4 regions of the Pseudoduganella sp. OTU4001 genome follow, and region 1 is predicted to be linked to each of the others. Evidence: predicted binding sites of a transcription regulator. Region 1 holds the regulator's gene; each other region holds the start of a gene.
What was found. The regulator FNR, encoded in region 1, switches genes on or off when oxygen is low (the NO sensors DNR and NnrR bind a similar motif). The targets are predictions, from matches to a motif close to TTGATNNNNATCAA.
Positions count from the first base shown of each region.

Region 2: a site for FNR is predicted at 1,700-1,713, ahead of AAHE99_RS01475 (hemerythrin domain-containing protein). Genes of this name have one in related genera too.
Region 3: a site for FNR is predicted at 2,354-2,367, ahead of AAHE99_RS08380 (universal stress protein). Genes of this name have one in related genera too.
Region 4: a site for FNR is predicted at 1,778-1,791, ahead of AAHE99_RS00740 (universal stress protein). Genes of this name have one in related genera too.

Region 1 covers NZ_JASATG010000020.1:76,074-79,847, reverse strand. Annotated here, with positions in the region: gene AAHE99_RS17960 (ATP-binding response regulator) at 1-865, shown strand, start outside; gene AAHE99_RS17955 (response regulator transcription factor) at 858-1,493, shown strand; gene fnr (fumarate/nitrate reduction transcriptional regulator Fnr) at 1,596-2,369, shown strand; gene AAHE99_RS17945 (bacteriohemerythrin) at 2,430-2,816, opposite strand; gene AAHE99_RS17940 (cyanophycin metabolism-associated DUF1854 family protein) at 2,894-3,358, opposite strand; gene AAHE99_RS17935 (cyanophycin metabolism-associated ABC transporter) at 3,351-3,774, opposite strand, start outside.
Region 2 covers NZ_JASATG010000001.1:328,150-331,923, reverse strand. Annotated here, with positions in the region: gene AAHE99_RS01480 (bifunctional acetate--CoA ligase family protein/GNAT family N-acetyltransferase) at 1-1,671, shown strand, start outside; gene AAHE99_RS01475 (hemerythrin domain-containing protein) at 1,864-2,451, shown strand; gene AAHE99_RS01470 (DUF349 domain-containing protein) at 2,530-3,774, shown strand, end outside.
Region 3 covers NZ_JASATG010000006.1:216,696-220,469, reverse strand. Annotated here, with positions in the region: gene AAHE99_RS08405 (ArsR/SmtB family transcription factor) at 1-306, shown strand, start outside; gene AAHE99_RS08400 (YeeE/YedE family protein) at 300-734, shown strand; gene AAHE99_RS08395 (YeeE/YedE family protein) at 736-1,173, shown strand; gene AAHE99_RS08390 (sulfite exporter TauE/SafE family protein) at 1,177-1,992, shown strand; gene AAHE99_RS08385 (hypothetical protein) at 2,072-2,305, opposite strand; gene AAHE99_RS08380 (universal stress protein) at 2,431-3,270, shown strand; gene AAHE99_RS08375 (BON domain-containing protein) at 3,330-3,774, shown strand, end outside.
Region 4 covers NZ_JASATG010000001.1:173,179-176,952, reverse strand. Annotated here, with positions in the region: gene hppD (4-hydroxyphenylpyruvate dioxygenase) at 1-451, shown strand, start outside; gene AAHE99_RS00745 (hypothetical protein) at 457-792, opposite strand; gene AAHE99_RS00740 (universal stress protein) at 886-1,722, opposite strand; gene AAHE99_RS00735 (GGDEF domain-containing protein) at 1,854-2,927, shown strand; gene AAHE99_RS00730 (hybrid sensor histidine kinase/response regulator) at 2,847-3,774, opposite strand, start outside.

The DNA of each region.
Region 1 (3,774 bases):
GCCAACCATCCCCGTGATGATGCTGACCGGCGCCGACAGCGCCACCGTGGCGGCGGAAGCCATGCGCCGCGGCGCGCGCGACTACCTGGTGAAGGACAGCGACGGCCGCTACCTCGACTTTCTGGCCGGCGCGATTGACCGCCTGCTGCGCGAGCAGCGCCTGATCGAGGAAAAATCGCAGGCCGAACGCGTGCTGCGCCAGTCGCAGAAGGAGTTGCGCGAGCTGGCCGCCTACCAGGAGAAGCTGAAAGAGCACGAACGCACCCGCATCGCGCAGGAGATCCACGACGAGCTGGGCGGCCTGCTGACCGGGATCAAAGCCTACATCTCCGTGGCGATCGAACGCGGCGGCGAGCAGTCCGACCCGCTGCTGAAGGACGCCGCCAAGCTGGCGCAGGACGCCATCGAGACCGTGCGCCGCGTGATCACCGACCTGCGCCCCAGCGTGCTGGACCAGCTGGGCATCTGGCCTGCGCTGGAATGGTATTCCGAGCAGGTAGCCCAGCGCAGCGGCCTGCAATGCAGCTGCAATATCACGCCCGAGGCGGCGGCATTGGAGCTGGATGCGGAGCGCAGCACCATGCTGTTCCGCGTCGCACAGGAAGCGCTGACCAATGTGGTGCGCCACGCCGAAGCCAGTGAAGCGCGCCTGCTGGTCGACCGCGACGGCGACTGCGTTGTGCTGCGGGTGGAAGACGACGGCAAGGGCATCGAAAGCGCCGGCCTGTCCGACCGCGAATCCTGGGGCCTTTTCGGCATGCACGAACGTACCCGCCGCTTCGCCGGCGAACTGACAATCAGCGGCAAGGCTGGGCAGGGCACCACCCTGCAACTGCGCCTGCCTTTGGAGGACAAGAATGGGTGACAAGATCACCGTACTGCTGGTCGACGACCACGCCATAGCACGCAACGGCGTGCGCCTGATGCTCGGCACCGCGCCCGATATCAGCGTGGAGGGCGAGGCGGGCAATGCCGTCGAAGCCATGGCCCGGGTGGCCGAGCGCAGCTTCGACGTGGCCCTGGTCGACATCAAAATGCCCGGCAAAAATGGGCTGGATTTGCTGAAAACCCTGCGTGCAGAGTACCCGCGCATGGCCGTCCTGGTCCTGAGCACTTATTCGGAAGAGATTTACGCCGTGCGCGCCCTGAAGTCCGGCGCCTCCGGCTACCTCACCAAGGACGCTCCGACCACCACCCTGGTGGAAGCGGTGCGCAAGGCGGCGGCAGGCGGCAAGCATGTCAGCCCGGCATTGCTTGAAAAATTGGCAACCCTGGTGGGTGGCGGCCCCAGCGGCGACCATGAAGAGCTTTCCAACCGCGAGCTGGAAGTGTTCAAGCTGATTGCGCAGGGCGAATCGCTGGTGCGCATCGGGGAAAAACTACATCTGAGCCCTAACACTGTGACAACGTACCGCAGCCGCATCCTCGAGAAAATGGGCATGTCCAGCAATGCCGAGCTGACCCGCTACGCCCTGGAGCACGGACTGATCTGAATGTACTGTAGGGGAACCACTACATCAACTACACAGGAAGCTTGATACCGGGAAATGCGCCGGGACGCGATACTGACTCCATCGAACACAAGGAGCAGCACCATGAGCCCGGTTATCCCCATCACCCCTGCAAACACCACCAAGAATTGCGCGCCAGTCGCCGCCAAATGCTCGCTGTGCAGTTTTAACCGCCTGTGCTTGCCTCAGGGCCTGGCGGAAGACGACGTCGCCCGCCTGGACCAGATCATTGCCCGCCGCCGCCGCGTATCGCGCGACGAGCCGCTGTACCAGACGGGCGACAGCTTCCACAGCCTGTATGCGGTGCGCTTCGGCCACTTCAAGACCGTGCAGGTGAACCAGCGCGGCGAACAGACCATCGGCGGCTTCCACATGGCCGGCGACCTGCTGGGCATGGAAGCGATTGGCGCCGGCCAGCATAGCTGCAACGCCGTTGCGCTGGAGGACAGCGAAGTGTGCGAGATTCCGTTCAGCCGCCTGCAGGAACTGGTGATGCAGATCCCAGGGCTGCTGCAGCAATTCCACCGCACCATGAGCCGCGAGATCCAGCGTGAGCAATCGGTGATGCTGTTCCTGAGCCATATGCGCGCCGAGCAGCGCCTGGCCATGTTCCTGCTGAACCTCGCCGGCCGCTACGCCCAGCGCGGCTACTCGTCAAGCAGCTTCCAGTTGCGCATGTCGCGCGAAGACATCGGCGGCTACCTCGGCCTGACCGTGGAAAGCGTCAGCCGCCAGCTGGCCCGCCTGCGCCAGGACGGTTCGATCGTATTGAATAACCGCGACCTGCGCATTCTCGACCGCAGCAAACTGGAGGCGATGTCTTCCGGCGGCATGGCGCAGGAGCTCGCCGTCGCCTGAGTAGCAACCACTTTCTCACCTGTAGGGGGTGTATGGGGCAGCTTCGGCTGCCCCTTTTTTTCACTTGAGGTTTGAGGCGGCGATGGCCAGGGCCAGATCCATGGTGTTGATGTGCGCCTCCACCCAGTCCGGCAAGGCGCGCACCATCCGGCGCGCAGAGGACTCATCGCCAGCCGCCAGCAGGCAGCACGCCTGGTCGAGCGAGGCCAGCAGACTGTCATGGGCCGCACGGTGCGTGGCAGCGAGGGGGTAGCCGATCGCTTCCATCAAGTGGTTCTCTTCCGCCAGATCTTGGGCGAACTCTTCTGCCAGTTGATGGCACGCTTCCTCAAAGGCCGGGCGCGGCAAGGCATCGATGGACTGCAGCAAATCGAAGATGATGCGATGCGACTGGTCCATCACAGGAATGCCCAGTGCCAGGTCGGGGCCAAAAACAATCGAATCCATGCGTCTCTCCGCAATTGCAGTTGAGACATTGTGCCGTCCAGCAATACCAACGGCACATGATCCATATCAAATTTGGCTTACATGAAGCGGTCCAGGATGCGCTTGCTGTGCTTGTCGAGGGCGAACTGGTCACGGATCAGGAAGTGGATGCCGTGGCTGTCGGAGACCAGCAGCGACACGCTGCCGATGCGGCGGATGTCCTCTTCGCCGCGCAGCACGAAACTGGTCTCGCCGCGGTCGGTGGCGACCGTCCAGGTGGATGGGCAGGCGTAGCTGCCGACGTCGATGATGCGGCTGATCTCGGGCATGAACTCGCGGCCGGCCAGCTCTTCGCGCACGATGTCGGCCATCTCCGGCGACAGGTCGGAGATCTTGTCCAGCCATGCCACTTCCTTGCCGTCGGTGTTCACCAGCGACAGGCCTTCTTCCGGCGCCTGGATGGGGAACGCGCGCACCGGCGAGACGTTCTCGTGCAGCACGCCGTTGGCGTCGATCAGGTTCAGCTTCCCAAAGCTGTCGCGGCTCAAACTAAAATTAATCATCTTCACGGCTCTTTGCTTTGTCATCCATGTCGGTGTCGACGTTACGTGCCTGCGCCTGGTACAGGCGGTAATAGGCGCCTTCCTTGGCCATCAGCTCGTCGTGCGGGCCTTCTTCCACCACCTTGCCGCGGTCCATCACGACCAGGCGGTTGGCGCGCTGCAGCGTGGACAGGCGGTGCGCAATCGCGATCGTGGTGCGGCCGGCAACCAGGTTGTCCAGCGCCTTCTGGATTTCTTTTTCGGTCTCGGAGTCCACCGAGGCAGTCGCTTCGTCCAGGATCAGGATGCGCGGGTCGATCAGCAGGGCGCGCGCGATCGAGATACGCTGGCGCTCACCGCCCGACAGGCCCTGGCCGCGCTCACCCACCATCGAGTCATAGCCTTGCGGCAGGCGCAGGATGAAGTCGTGGGCGTGC
Region 2 (3,774 bases), on a different contig from region 1:
CCGGTCGTGGTGCTGAAGGCCGGCCGCAGCGGCGACGACAAGGTGTACGACGCCGTGATCCGGCGCGCCGGCATGCTGCGCGTGTATTCGTCGTCCGACCTGTTCGACGCGGTGGAAACCGTGGCGCGCGCGCGGCCCACGCGCGGCACGCGCCTGGCCATCATGAGCAATGGCAGCGGACCGGGCAAGCTCGCGGCCGATGCGCTGGAATACGTGCATGGCAAGCTGGCGCAATTCTCTCCCGATACCGTCAAGCGCTTGCGCCACGAACTGCCGGCCGGGCTAGCGCTCGCCAATCCGATCGATATCGGCGGCGAGGCGGGCGCCGCGCGGCATGCCGAAGTGGCCAGCGCCTTGCTGGCTGATCCCGACGCCGACGCGCTGCTGATCGTGCACGCGCCATCGTCGGCCGCGGACAGTACCGGCGTGGCGCAGGCGCTGGCGCCGCTGCTGCGCGCGAGCGGCCGCAGCGTACTTTCCTGCTGGCTGGGCGGCGCTTCGGTGGCGGAGGCAAGGCAGATATTTGCGGATGCCGGCCTGCCTTCCTACGACACGCCGGAGAAAGCAGTGCGTGCCTACAGCCAGGTGGTGCAGTATGCGCGCAACCAGGCCCTGTTGATTGAAGTGCCGGGCCAGGTGCCGGCGCATTCGGTGCCGGAGCGCCAGGCCGCGCGCAACCTGGTGGTGGCTGCACTTGCCGCCGGCACGGACGAACTGGGGCGCGCCGACCTGGCCGCGATACTGGCGGCGTATGGACTGCCGATGGCAAACGTTGCAAGCGCCGGCGATGTGCAGCAGCTCCGCATCGCGATGCACGTCGACCCGGTATTCGGTCCTGCCATCAGCGTCGGCCTGGGCGGCAGCGCCGGCCGCGTGGTGGACGACCGCGCCGTCGGCTTGCCGCCTTTGAATACGGTATTGGCGCGCGACATGCTGCGGCGTACCGGTGTCGGCCGCGCGCTGGTGGCCGAGCGCGATATCCTGTGCGGCGCCCTGGTGCACGTGGCGGAACTGGTGGCCGATATCGGCGAGATCGCCGCCCTCGAGATTGATGCGCTGACCGTGGTTGACGGCGTGCTGCAAGTGCATGCCGCCCGCGCCACGCTGGGCCCGCGCCGTGCCGAAAGCACGATGGCGATCAGGCCCTATCCGCACGAGCTGGAGCAGGAAATCCAGTGGCAGGGCGGGCCGCTGCTGCTGCGCCCGATCCGTCCGGAAGACGCGCCGGCCCACGTGCGCTTCTTCAGCCAGTTGGCGCCGGACGATGTACGCCTGCGCTTCTTTTCCGCCATGAAAGAGTTGCCGCCAACCCAGCTGGCGCGCCTGACGCAGATCGATTACGACCGCGCCATGGCATTCATCGCGACGCGCACCGGGGCCGATGGCGCGCCAGAAACGCTGGGCGTGGTACGGGCGGTTGCCGATCCCGACAACCAAAAAGCGGAGTTCGCGATCATCGTGCGTTCCGATCTGAAAGGCAAAGGATTGGGAAATATCCTGTTCCAGAAATTGCTTGACTATTTCCGCAGCCGCGGGACGCAGGAGATTACGGGCGAAGCGTTGTCCGAGAATATCGGAATGCAACAACTGATGCGCAGATTTGGCGGAATCGTGACGCCGTCGCAAGAAGCTGGTATGGTAGACCTCCGCCTTGAAATAAAAAAACATTGAAAAAAGGCGGTCGCGACGACACAGTACATTGATGAATGTCAAAGCGAAACCGTTGGGCTAATTTACACTCGTACTTCCGTTTCCGCGTAGCGATATTTGGGAGCAAGAATGTTAACGGCCACATACACACTAGTTGCGCTATCCGTTGAACAGGCTAACGTGCGCCTTAGCCTGCTGTCGTTTCAAAAATACGTGCAATCGACGCTGCTGCGCCAGCAGCGCCTGTCCCTGTCCCAGCTTGAATATGCCTGTGAAACCCTGGAACGCCTGTACCAGGCCTGCCATTGGCGTAAGATAGAGCTGTACCTGATCCCTGCCTTGCAGAACGCTACCGAACAGGCCAACCAGTTGCTGGATGAATTGAGCCGCCTGAACCAGGCCGCCTTGTCGGTCATCCGCCGCTTGCAGGCCGAACTCGATACGGCGACGGACCGCAGCGAGCAGCAGGTCACTGACATCTGCGCATCGATTGAATCGTTCTGCACGGTGCTGTTGCAGCGCCTGGAGAAAGAGGAAAAGGAACTGTTCGCCATCGCCCGCCACGCCATCGGCGGCGAAGCATGGTTTGATATTGCGAACAAATTCCTGGCCCATGACGCTCAAGTGGTCGAAGCGCGGCGAACGCCGGCTTCCGCCGAGAAAGACAGGAAAGCCCTGTCCCAAGCCCGCCAGGTGCGTGCCTCCCTGCGGGAAGAAGACGAGGTCGTAGTTCCTGTGCCGAAGCTGCGCTACCACCGGCGCATGCGTTCGGCCCATCGCGCCGCTGCAGACACGGCTTAACACGCTGAGCCTGCATTCGCCGCCCTTTGGGGCGGCGCTGCGCTATGATGGTGGTTTTGATCCATTCATAGCACAACTATGTTTGAGTTCCTCTTCAAGCAGCAGGCCAGCCAGGCCAGCGTTGCCGGGCAGTCGAGCGCCGGCGGATCGCAGGCGCCGCTTGGCACTCCCGCAGAACGCCGCGCGGCGCAAGCCGAGCTGGCCCGCAATTTGGCGGGCGACGAGGCCGCTGCGGTCGAGCTCATCCTGAACAGCGAATTTGCCGACGTGCGGCTGGCAGCCGCCGAGCACGTCGTGTCGCAGGATGCTTTGGAGAAAGTCCAGCACGCGGTGCGGAACTCGGACCGGCGTGTGGCCAAACTGATGCAGGGCCGCCTGGACGCTATCCGCCACTCGCAGGCGGAGCAGAAGCAAGCTGGCGCCTGTATTGCGCTCGCGCAGCATTTGTTGGCGGATGAAAAGCTCACCCCCAACCAGGTGGCCGACCTCGACCGGCAATGGAAAGTCATCGACGCGGCGCCGGCCATGGCGGCCGAGTTCGCGCACGTCCGCCAGGCCCTGGGCGAGCGCCTGGAAGCCCAGGTTGCCTTGCAGCGCGCCATGATCGATGCGCTGGCCGCCGTACGCAAGCATCCCGATGCGGCCGAGTTCGAACGCCTCGCGGCCGAGCATGCCGCGCACCTGGCTTCGCCCGAGCGCGGATCGCTGCCGCGCCACCTGTTGAACGATTTCGACGCTGCGCTGGCGGCTGAGCGCGCCACCCGTGCCGATAGCGCGGCCGCTGCACCGGCCAATCCGGCGCCGGAACCAAGCGCCGTCCAGCCCGCAGCAGCGGCCGCGGAAGCAGCGGCCGGCGAGGCCGCGGACGCCACTGTTGCGCGGATGCCGCGCCCGGCCAGGGAAAAGCACAAGTCGACACCGGCCGAACAGGAAGCCAACCGCCACTTCATGGACCTGGTGGAGGCGATGGAAGCGGCCCTGGCGCAAGGCCAGTTGCACCTCGCCGCCGAGCATGACAAGGCACTCAAGGAAAGCAAGACCGGCCGCCTGACTCCGGCCCAGGCCGAGCGCCTGGCCCATGTGCGCGCTGACCTGAAGCGGCTGGGCGACTGGGCGCGCTGGGGCGGCAATGTCTCGCGCGAGGAACTGGTGCATGCCGTCGAACAACTGCCGGCCGAAGGCCTGGGCATGAGCGAGCTGGCGAAAAAAGTCGGCAGCATGCGCGAACGCTGGAAGTCGCTGGACGGCGTTTCCGGCGCCGCCCCCAAATCGCTGTGGGAAAAATTCGACGCCGCCTGTACTGCCGCCTATGCGCCGGCCGCC
Region 3 (3,774 bases), on a different contig from region 1:
CCGATGCATGCATCCGCCGCCGCTGCGTGCACGCTGCTCAAGGCCCTCGCCAACCAGGACCGCCTGCTGCTGCTTTGCCAATTGACGCAAGGCGAAGCAACCGTCGGTGCGCTGGAGGAGCAACTCGGCATCCGGCAACCGACCCTGTCACAGCAACTGACCGTGCTGCGCGAGAACGGGCTTGTCACGACACGCCGTGACGGAAAACATATCTATTACGCGGTATCGAGCCCGCAAGCGCTGGCGGTCATGACCGTCTTATATGAACAGTTTTGCAGCAATGGACAAAAGGAGAAGTCATGCTGATCGATGTCAACCATTTCACGCCCTGGCTGTCGCTGGCCGGTGGACTCATCATCGGCCTGGCGGCGGCAATACTGGTGCTGTTCAATGGACGCATTGCGGGGATCAGCGGGATCCTGGGCGGCCTGCTCAGTTTGCCCCGCCATGACATGGCCTGGCGCATTTCGTTCCTGGCCGGCCTGCTGTTCGCACCAGTCACCGCATCCCTGTTTGACGAGCCCCCAGTCGCCCAGATCTCGGCCTCCTGGCCGGAGGTACTCCTGGCCGGCCTGCTGGTCGGCGCCGGCACCCGTTATGCCAGCGGCTGCACCAGCGGTCACGGCGTGTGCGGCATCTCCCGCGGCTCGGTCAGGTCTCTGGTCGCGACGCTCACATTCATGGCCGCCGGATTTCTCACTGTTTTTGTTCGCCGCCATTTGATCGGAGCTTGATATGACTGCCGTTTTCGCACTGCTTGCCGGACTGCTGTTTGGCATCGGACTCATGGTGTCCGGGATGGCTAATCCGGCCAAGGTTCAGGGATTCCTCGATCTCGCCGGCCAATGGGACCCATCCCTCGCCTTCGTCATGGCCGGCGCTATCGCCATCGGCGCGCTGGCGTTCACCCTGGCCCGCCGGCGCACGCGTTCACTCCTCGGCCAGCCGCTGCGCTGGCCCGCCAATACCCAGGTCACGCCCCGCTTGCTGCTCGGCAGCGCAGCGTTTGGGGTGGGCTGGGGACTGGCCGGATTCTGTCCGGGTCCGGCATTGGTGGCGCTGGGGGCGGGCTATGCCAAGGCAGCCGGCTTTGTCGCGGCGATGGTGCTCGGCATGGGGGTTTTCGAAGTGGCTGAGCGCCTGCGCTCGCACGGCACGCCTGCGGCCAGGTAAGCGATGGATGCACTGTCCCTCAGTACCACATTGGGCGCGGTGGTCGGGATCATTCTCGCCTTGACCGGCGCAGGAGGCGCGATCCTTGCGGTGCCGCTGCTGGTCGCCTTCCTCCACCTCGACGTCGCCCAAGCCGCGCCGATTGCACTGCTGGCGGTGGGTGTTTCGGCCGCCACGGGGGCCCTGGCGGGCCTGCGCGCCAAGACGGTGCGCTACCGCGCTGCCGCATTCATGGCCGCTGCGGGGATGGCCGCTTCGCCGGCAGGACTGTGGCTGGCCCACCGCCTGCCCAACGCTCCACTAACCGTTCTGTTTGCCCTCGTTCTCGCTTATGTTGCGCAGCGCATGTTCAGGCAGACCCTCAGCTTGCACAACACGCCGGTGGCAACAACGCCTTCTGCGCCACCGTGCCGGCTCGACGCACGCTCCGGACGCTTTATCTGGAACCGCCCTTGTACGCGCGCGCTCGCACTCACTGGCCTCGGTGCTGGCTTCCTTTCGGGTCTACTTGGGGTGGGAGGCGGTTTCGTTGTCGTCCCCGCACTCAAGAAGGCCACCGATGCGCCCCTGCAGGCGATCGTCGCCACATCGCTGGCGGTCATCGCGCTGGTGTCCGCTTCGGGTGTTGCCGCCGCCAGCACCGCCGGCCGTGTGAACTGGCAGCTCGGCGTGCCATTCGCCGGCGGCGCCCTGCTCGGCATGCTCGCAGGCAGGGCCCTGGCCGGCAAGGTGGGCGGAACCGGTGTGCAGCGCGCATTCGCCCTCGTCTCCGGGGCCATCGCTATCGGCATGATCGTCAGGGTCGTCATGGCACAGTAAGCTATTCGGGGCGCCCGCTAGCGGCCACATCGCGCCTTTTTCTTCTTTCGCCTCGTCGATGCCGGCCACCTCGGATCGGTCACACGCACGGCGTTGAACTGGCATGGCAAGCCTGTTTGCAACCGAAGCGCGCGACGCGCGGCGCCTCGACGACAGCGGACAGGCCGTCAGCCACGACCGCACACCAAACCCTGTGCTCCGACAAGACAATATCCTTCACTTTGTCGATCTTCACCAACTGCTTGAATTCGCCATACGCCAGCTCATTACTGGACAAGCCGGAGAGCAGGGTCAGCAGTGCTTGCTTTGCCATCGCGCGCCTGCCCACGTCGAGTGGTCACCGGACTGTTTCTTCCCGATTTTGATCCAGATCATGGTTCGGTGCTGGCACGCGGAGCAGACTGAAACCTTCCGACTTGACCCGATCTGGAGGTTGCCGTGTACAAGACCATCGTTCTGCACGCAGATGCGTCCCGCAATGCGCCAACACGCATGCAGCTTGCCGCCTTGATCGCCGAACAGCAGCAAGCCCACCTCGTGTGCTCCGCGATGACAGGCATTTCGCGCTATGTCTACAGTGGCCACGATCCGCTGCCAAACCATGTGATCCGAATCGATCTGGCCGACATGGCTACGGCACGCGCCAGACAAGTCCTGGTGGACCATGCCAAACTCGCCCAGGCCCAGGGCGTGGCGTCGTATGAAGAGCGGCTGGTCAACGATGATCCTTACGGTGGGCTCGTCCTGCAGTCGCGCTATGCCGACCTGGTCATTCTGGGCCAGACCGACCGCGACGATCCGGCAACCGGAGCAACCCAGCAGGGCCTGCCCGAGTATGTCATCCTCAATGGTTGCTGCCCGGTCCTGGTGGTCCCGTTCGCCGGCCGTTTCCCAAGCATTGGCCAGAGCATTCTGGTCGCGTGGGATGGCAGTCTACAGGCAGCGCGTGCGATCAAGCACGCCCTCCCCCTGCTGGTCAACGCAAAGCGCGTCGTGGTGACGATGGTGGACCCTGTCATCGGCGATGATGAACATGGCGAGGAACCCGGTGCCGATATCGCCCTGCACCTGGCGCGCCACGGTGTTGCCGTCGAGACCCAGGTGATCGCCAGCGATGGTGATGTGGGCGAGGCACTGATGGCGGCTGCCGACAGCGCCCAATCGGACCTGGTGGTCATGGGCGCCTACGGCCACTCCCGGCTCCACGAGATTATGCTGGGCGGCGCGACCCGCACCATCCTGGCGATGGCAACACTTCCTGTTTTGCTGTCGCGCTAAGCCCGCAGATGCTGCACGTGAGGAATCATGTCCAGGCCGCTCAGTGAAAGGAGAAAATCATGTTAACCGATAGCGACATCAAGAAATATGTCGAGCAGCAGTTGATCTGGGAAGCGGACTCCGCCGCCAAGGATGTGGCCGTTTCCGTGCGCGAGAAGGTCGTGACACTGAGCGGCTTCGTTCATAGCTACGATCAGAAGGTGCTTATTGAACACGCGGCCGAGCGCGTCGTCGGGGTGGCGGGGATTGCCAACGATGTCGAAGTGCGGCTGGCCGGCGACCCTCGCCTTGACGCCGACGTCGCGCGTGACTGCGCCTCCGCGCTCGTCTACCAGTTGCCACAATCGGCCGCGACCATCAAGGTTGTAGTCGACCACGGCCTGGTCAAACTCGAAGGCCATGTTGAGCGAAACTACCAACGCGTCCTGGCGGAGAAAGCAATGCGTTCGATCCGCGGGGTGCGCGGCGTGGCGAACCACCTTGAGTTGCGGCCCGCCGTCGAAC
Region 4 (3,774 bases), on a different contig from region 1:
GGCCATGACCAGCCCATGCGGCAAGCTGCGTATCCCGATCAATGAAGAAGGTACCGACCGCGCGGGCCAGATCCAGGAGTACCTGGACGCGTACCGCGGAGAAGGCATCCAGCATATCGCCATGGGCAGCGATGACCTGTACCAGACCGTGGACCAGCTGCGCGGCGCCGGCGTCAAGCTGCTCGACACCATCGATACCTATTACGAGCTGGTGGACCACCGCATTCCGGGCCATGGCGAATCGCTGGCGGCCCTGCGCGAACGCAAGATCCTGATCGACGGCAAGCCAGGCGACCTGCTGCTGCAGATTTTCTCCGAGAACCAGCTGGGTCCAGTGTTCTTCGAGTTCATCCAGCGCAAGGGCAACCAGGGCTTCGGCGAAGGCAACTTCAAAGCCCTGTTCGAATCGATCGAGCTGGACCAGATGCGCCGCGGCGTGCTGACCGCGTGATCTGGTCAGAACAGGCCAGCCATCCTCGCCAATATCCCGAGGATGGCGGTGCCAAATGTAATGGTTATGCCGGCGAGCCAGCGATTCGTTTTCGCTTGCTCGCGGCGTAACTCGTCAATGCTTTGGCGTAGCTCGGCAAAGCCACGGTCGGTATGCTCCCGCTCCTCGGCAAAGCGACGGTCGGTATGCTCCCGCTGCTCTGCAAATCCGCGATCGACATGATCCCGCAAATTCTCGAGCCCGCTATTCAAGCGGCTTAGCTCATGTTGCGTAAGCCGAAATAGTTCCTCGTGCGCTTCCACCTTTGCCTCTAAACTTGCAATTCGCTCTCCGTGATCCATGGATCCCTCCGCATCGTTGCCCCTACTGTGTGGCAAGATGCGGAGGGGCGTGTTGACTTTGGACAGGCCGGTGGCAGCTAAGTTCCCGCGAATTTAGTGGGCCATCAGCACCGGTAGCGGGGCGCTGGCGAGGATGGTGCGGGTGGCGCCGCCCAGCATCATTTCGCGCAAGCGGCTGTGGCCGTAGGCGCCCATCACCAGCAGGTCGGCTTCCAGTTCCTGGCTGAGGGCGATGAGGGCGGCGCCGGGATCGGCGGCTTCCGGACGGCGCAGGACTTCCACGCGCACGCCATGCCGCGCCAGGTAGAGTGCAATGTCGGCGCCTGGTTCTTCGCCGAGAATGCTGGCGCTGCCGCCCAGGATCGCCAGTGTGACCCGTTCCGCGCCGCGCAGCAGCGGCAGGGCCGCGGTGATGGCCTTGGCGGCTTCTACGCTGCCATTCCACGCCACCAGCACCCGCTTGCCGATGCTAACGAAGCGTCCCGCAGCCGGTACCAGCAGCACCGGGCGGCCGCAATTCAGCACCACGTAGTCCGGCAAATCCGGCAGCAAATTACCGTCGCCGCCGTCCGCCGGCCTGACCTGGCCCATCACCACCAGGTCGGCATAGCGCGCCTGCAGGCACAGGCCGGAGTACTCCTCGTCATTGCTGCGGCGCGCTTCGCGCGAGCTGACCCCCAGGCGTGCCGCGATGTCTTCGAAACGCCCCAGGTCGCGCTCGACCCGTTCCTGGGCGACCTGCAGGTAGTCGGCCATGTATAAGCCGCTGCCCTCGTAGGGTCGCCCCGCCAGCATGGTACGCGGCATGCCGCTCATGGCGGCGCCGACAAGGTGGGCGTCCTCGCGCAGGGCCAGCGCCGCAGCCAGGGCGATACGCGTTTCAAGATTGGCGGCTTGGTCGACATGGACCACGATCGTCCGGTATGACATGGTTTCCTCCTGTTGATGATGGCGCCAGTCTGCACCGCGCGACAGCGGCAGGGCCATGACCTGGATCAAGTACCCGCAGTGGTTGACCGGCCTATCACCGCAAGTCACAATATTCCTTAAAGGAGGCGGCCATGGCGCAAGGCGAAGACCTGAACGACGAGTTCTCCCCACTGGATGACGACGCAGCTGGCGCAGCCGACTCCACTGCGCCGCCCTGGCGCATCCTGGTGGTCGACGACAATGAACCGGTGCATGCGGTCACCCGGCTGGTGCTGCACCAGATTGTGTTCCGCGGCCGCCCGATTGAGCTGGTCAGTGCATTTTCAGCGGCCGAAGCACGCGCCATACTGAAGGCGGACCAGAGTTTCGCCGTGGCCTTCGTCGACGTCATCATGGAAACTCCGCTGGCCGGCCTGGACCTGGTGCGGGAAATCCGCGACCAGATGCAGAACAGGAAGATCCGCATCATCCTGCGGACCGGCCAGCCGAACCAGGTGCCGGAGCAGGATGTGGTGTTGTCCTACGAAATTGATGATTACTTAGCGAAAACGGAGATTTCCGCAAGGAAGCTCGTCACCAGCGTCATCTCGTCGCTGCGCGCCTTCGCCTACATCTCCGAGCTGGAGGCGCTGAACCAGGAACTGGAAGCGCGGGTCGAGATGCGCACCGCCGACCTGGCCAAGCTGGCCATGATCGATCCGCTGACCGGCGCCGGCAACCGGCGCCACTTCGAAGAACGCGCCGCCACCGAGATCCGCGAAGTGCAGCGCGCCCAGACCGCACTGGGCGTGGTGGCGTTCGATATCGACCATTTCAAGCAGGTGAACGACCGCGAAGGGCATGCCGCCGGCGACCAGGTGCTGCGCAGCGTGGTGGAGCGCGTGCAGTCCACGCTGCGGCCCTGCGACTTCCTGGCACGCATCGGCGGCGAAGAGTTTGTGGTCCTGCTGCCAGGTGAGGACAGCGCTGGTGCGGCCGTGGTGGCGGAACGGCTGCGCGAGGCGTTGGCCGCCAGCCCGGTCATGGCCGGCGGCGTCGCCATCCCGGTGACCGCCAGCTTCGGCGTAGCCCAGCTGGAAGGCGAACTGTCGCTGGAACTGCCGCTGCGGCGCGCCGACAGCGCCCTATATCTGGCCAAGGCGCAAGGACGGAATCGCGTGATGACCAGCCAGCACAGCGTGGGGATGGCAAATCTCGCAGGGTAGGGTGGGCGGCAGCGTCAGGCTGAATTCAGCACCGTGGCCGGGCATGCTCGCCACCTGCAGCGTACCGCCCAGCAGGCCGGTGGCCAGGCTGTAGGCGACATACAGGCCAAGGCCCTTGCCGCCTTGCTCGCCGCGGGTGGTAAAGAAGGGGGTGAAGGCCCGTTCCAGATGCTGCGCCTGCATGCCGGGGCCGTTGTCGGAAATGGTAAGGGTTACCGCGCCGTCTTCATCGCGCCAGGCCGTGGCCTTGATGATGCCCTGCATACCTAGCGGCGCGGTAAAGGCAGCCGCGTTTTCGACCAGTTTTTCGATGACCTGTTCCAGGTGGCCGGCGTAGGTTTCCACCGCCAGGCGCGGATCGATCTCGATCTGCACCCCGAGCGCTTCGCCGCGCCGCGCCCCCAGTACCGTGACCACATTGCGTACGCAATCGTAGAGTGAGACGCTGCGCATGCGCTCCTCCATGCCATTGGCGGTTACCTCGCTCAAGGAATCGAGCATCTTGCCGGCCCGGTGCAGGTTGCGCGTGACCAGCTGGAGGCCGCTGTGGAAGTGCGCCAGCAGGGGCGCGAAAAGCTCGCTGCAGCCTTGGCTGGCCGCCAGCTTCTGCATATCCCCGATCAGCTCCCCGATCGAGCTGGCGCTCAGCATGGCGTTGCTGATCGGCGTATTCAGTTCGTGCGAGACGCCGCGCGCCAGGGCGCCCAGCGATTTGTTCTTTTCCGACTGGGCCAGCTGCGTCATCAGCGCAACCAGCTGCGCATTGGTGCCGGCCAGGGATAGCCGCGCCTCCGCCAGCTCCATCTGGGTGCGGACGCGCGCCAGCACTTCTTCGGCCTGGAATGGC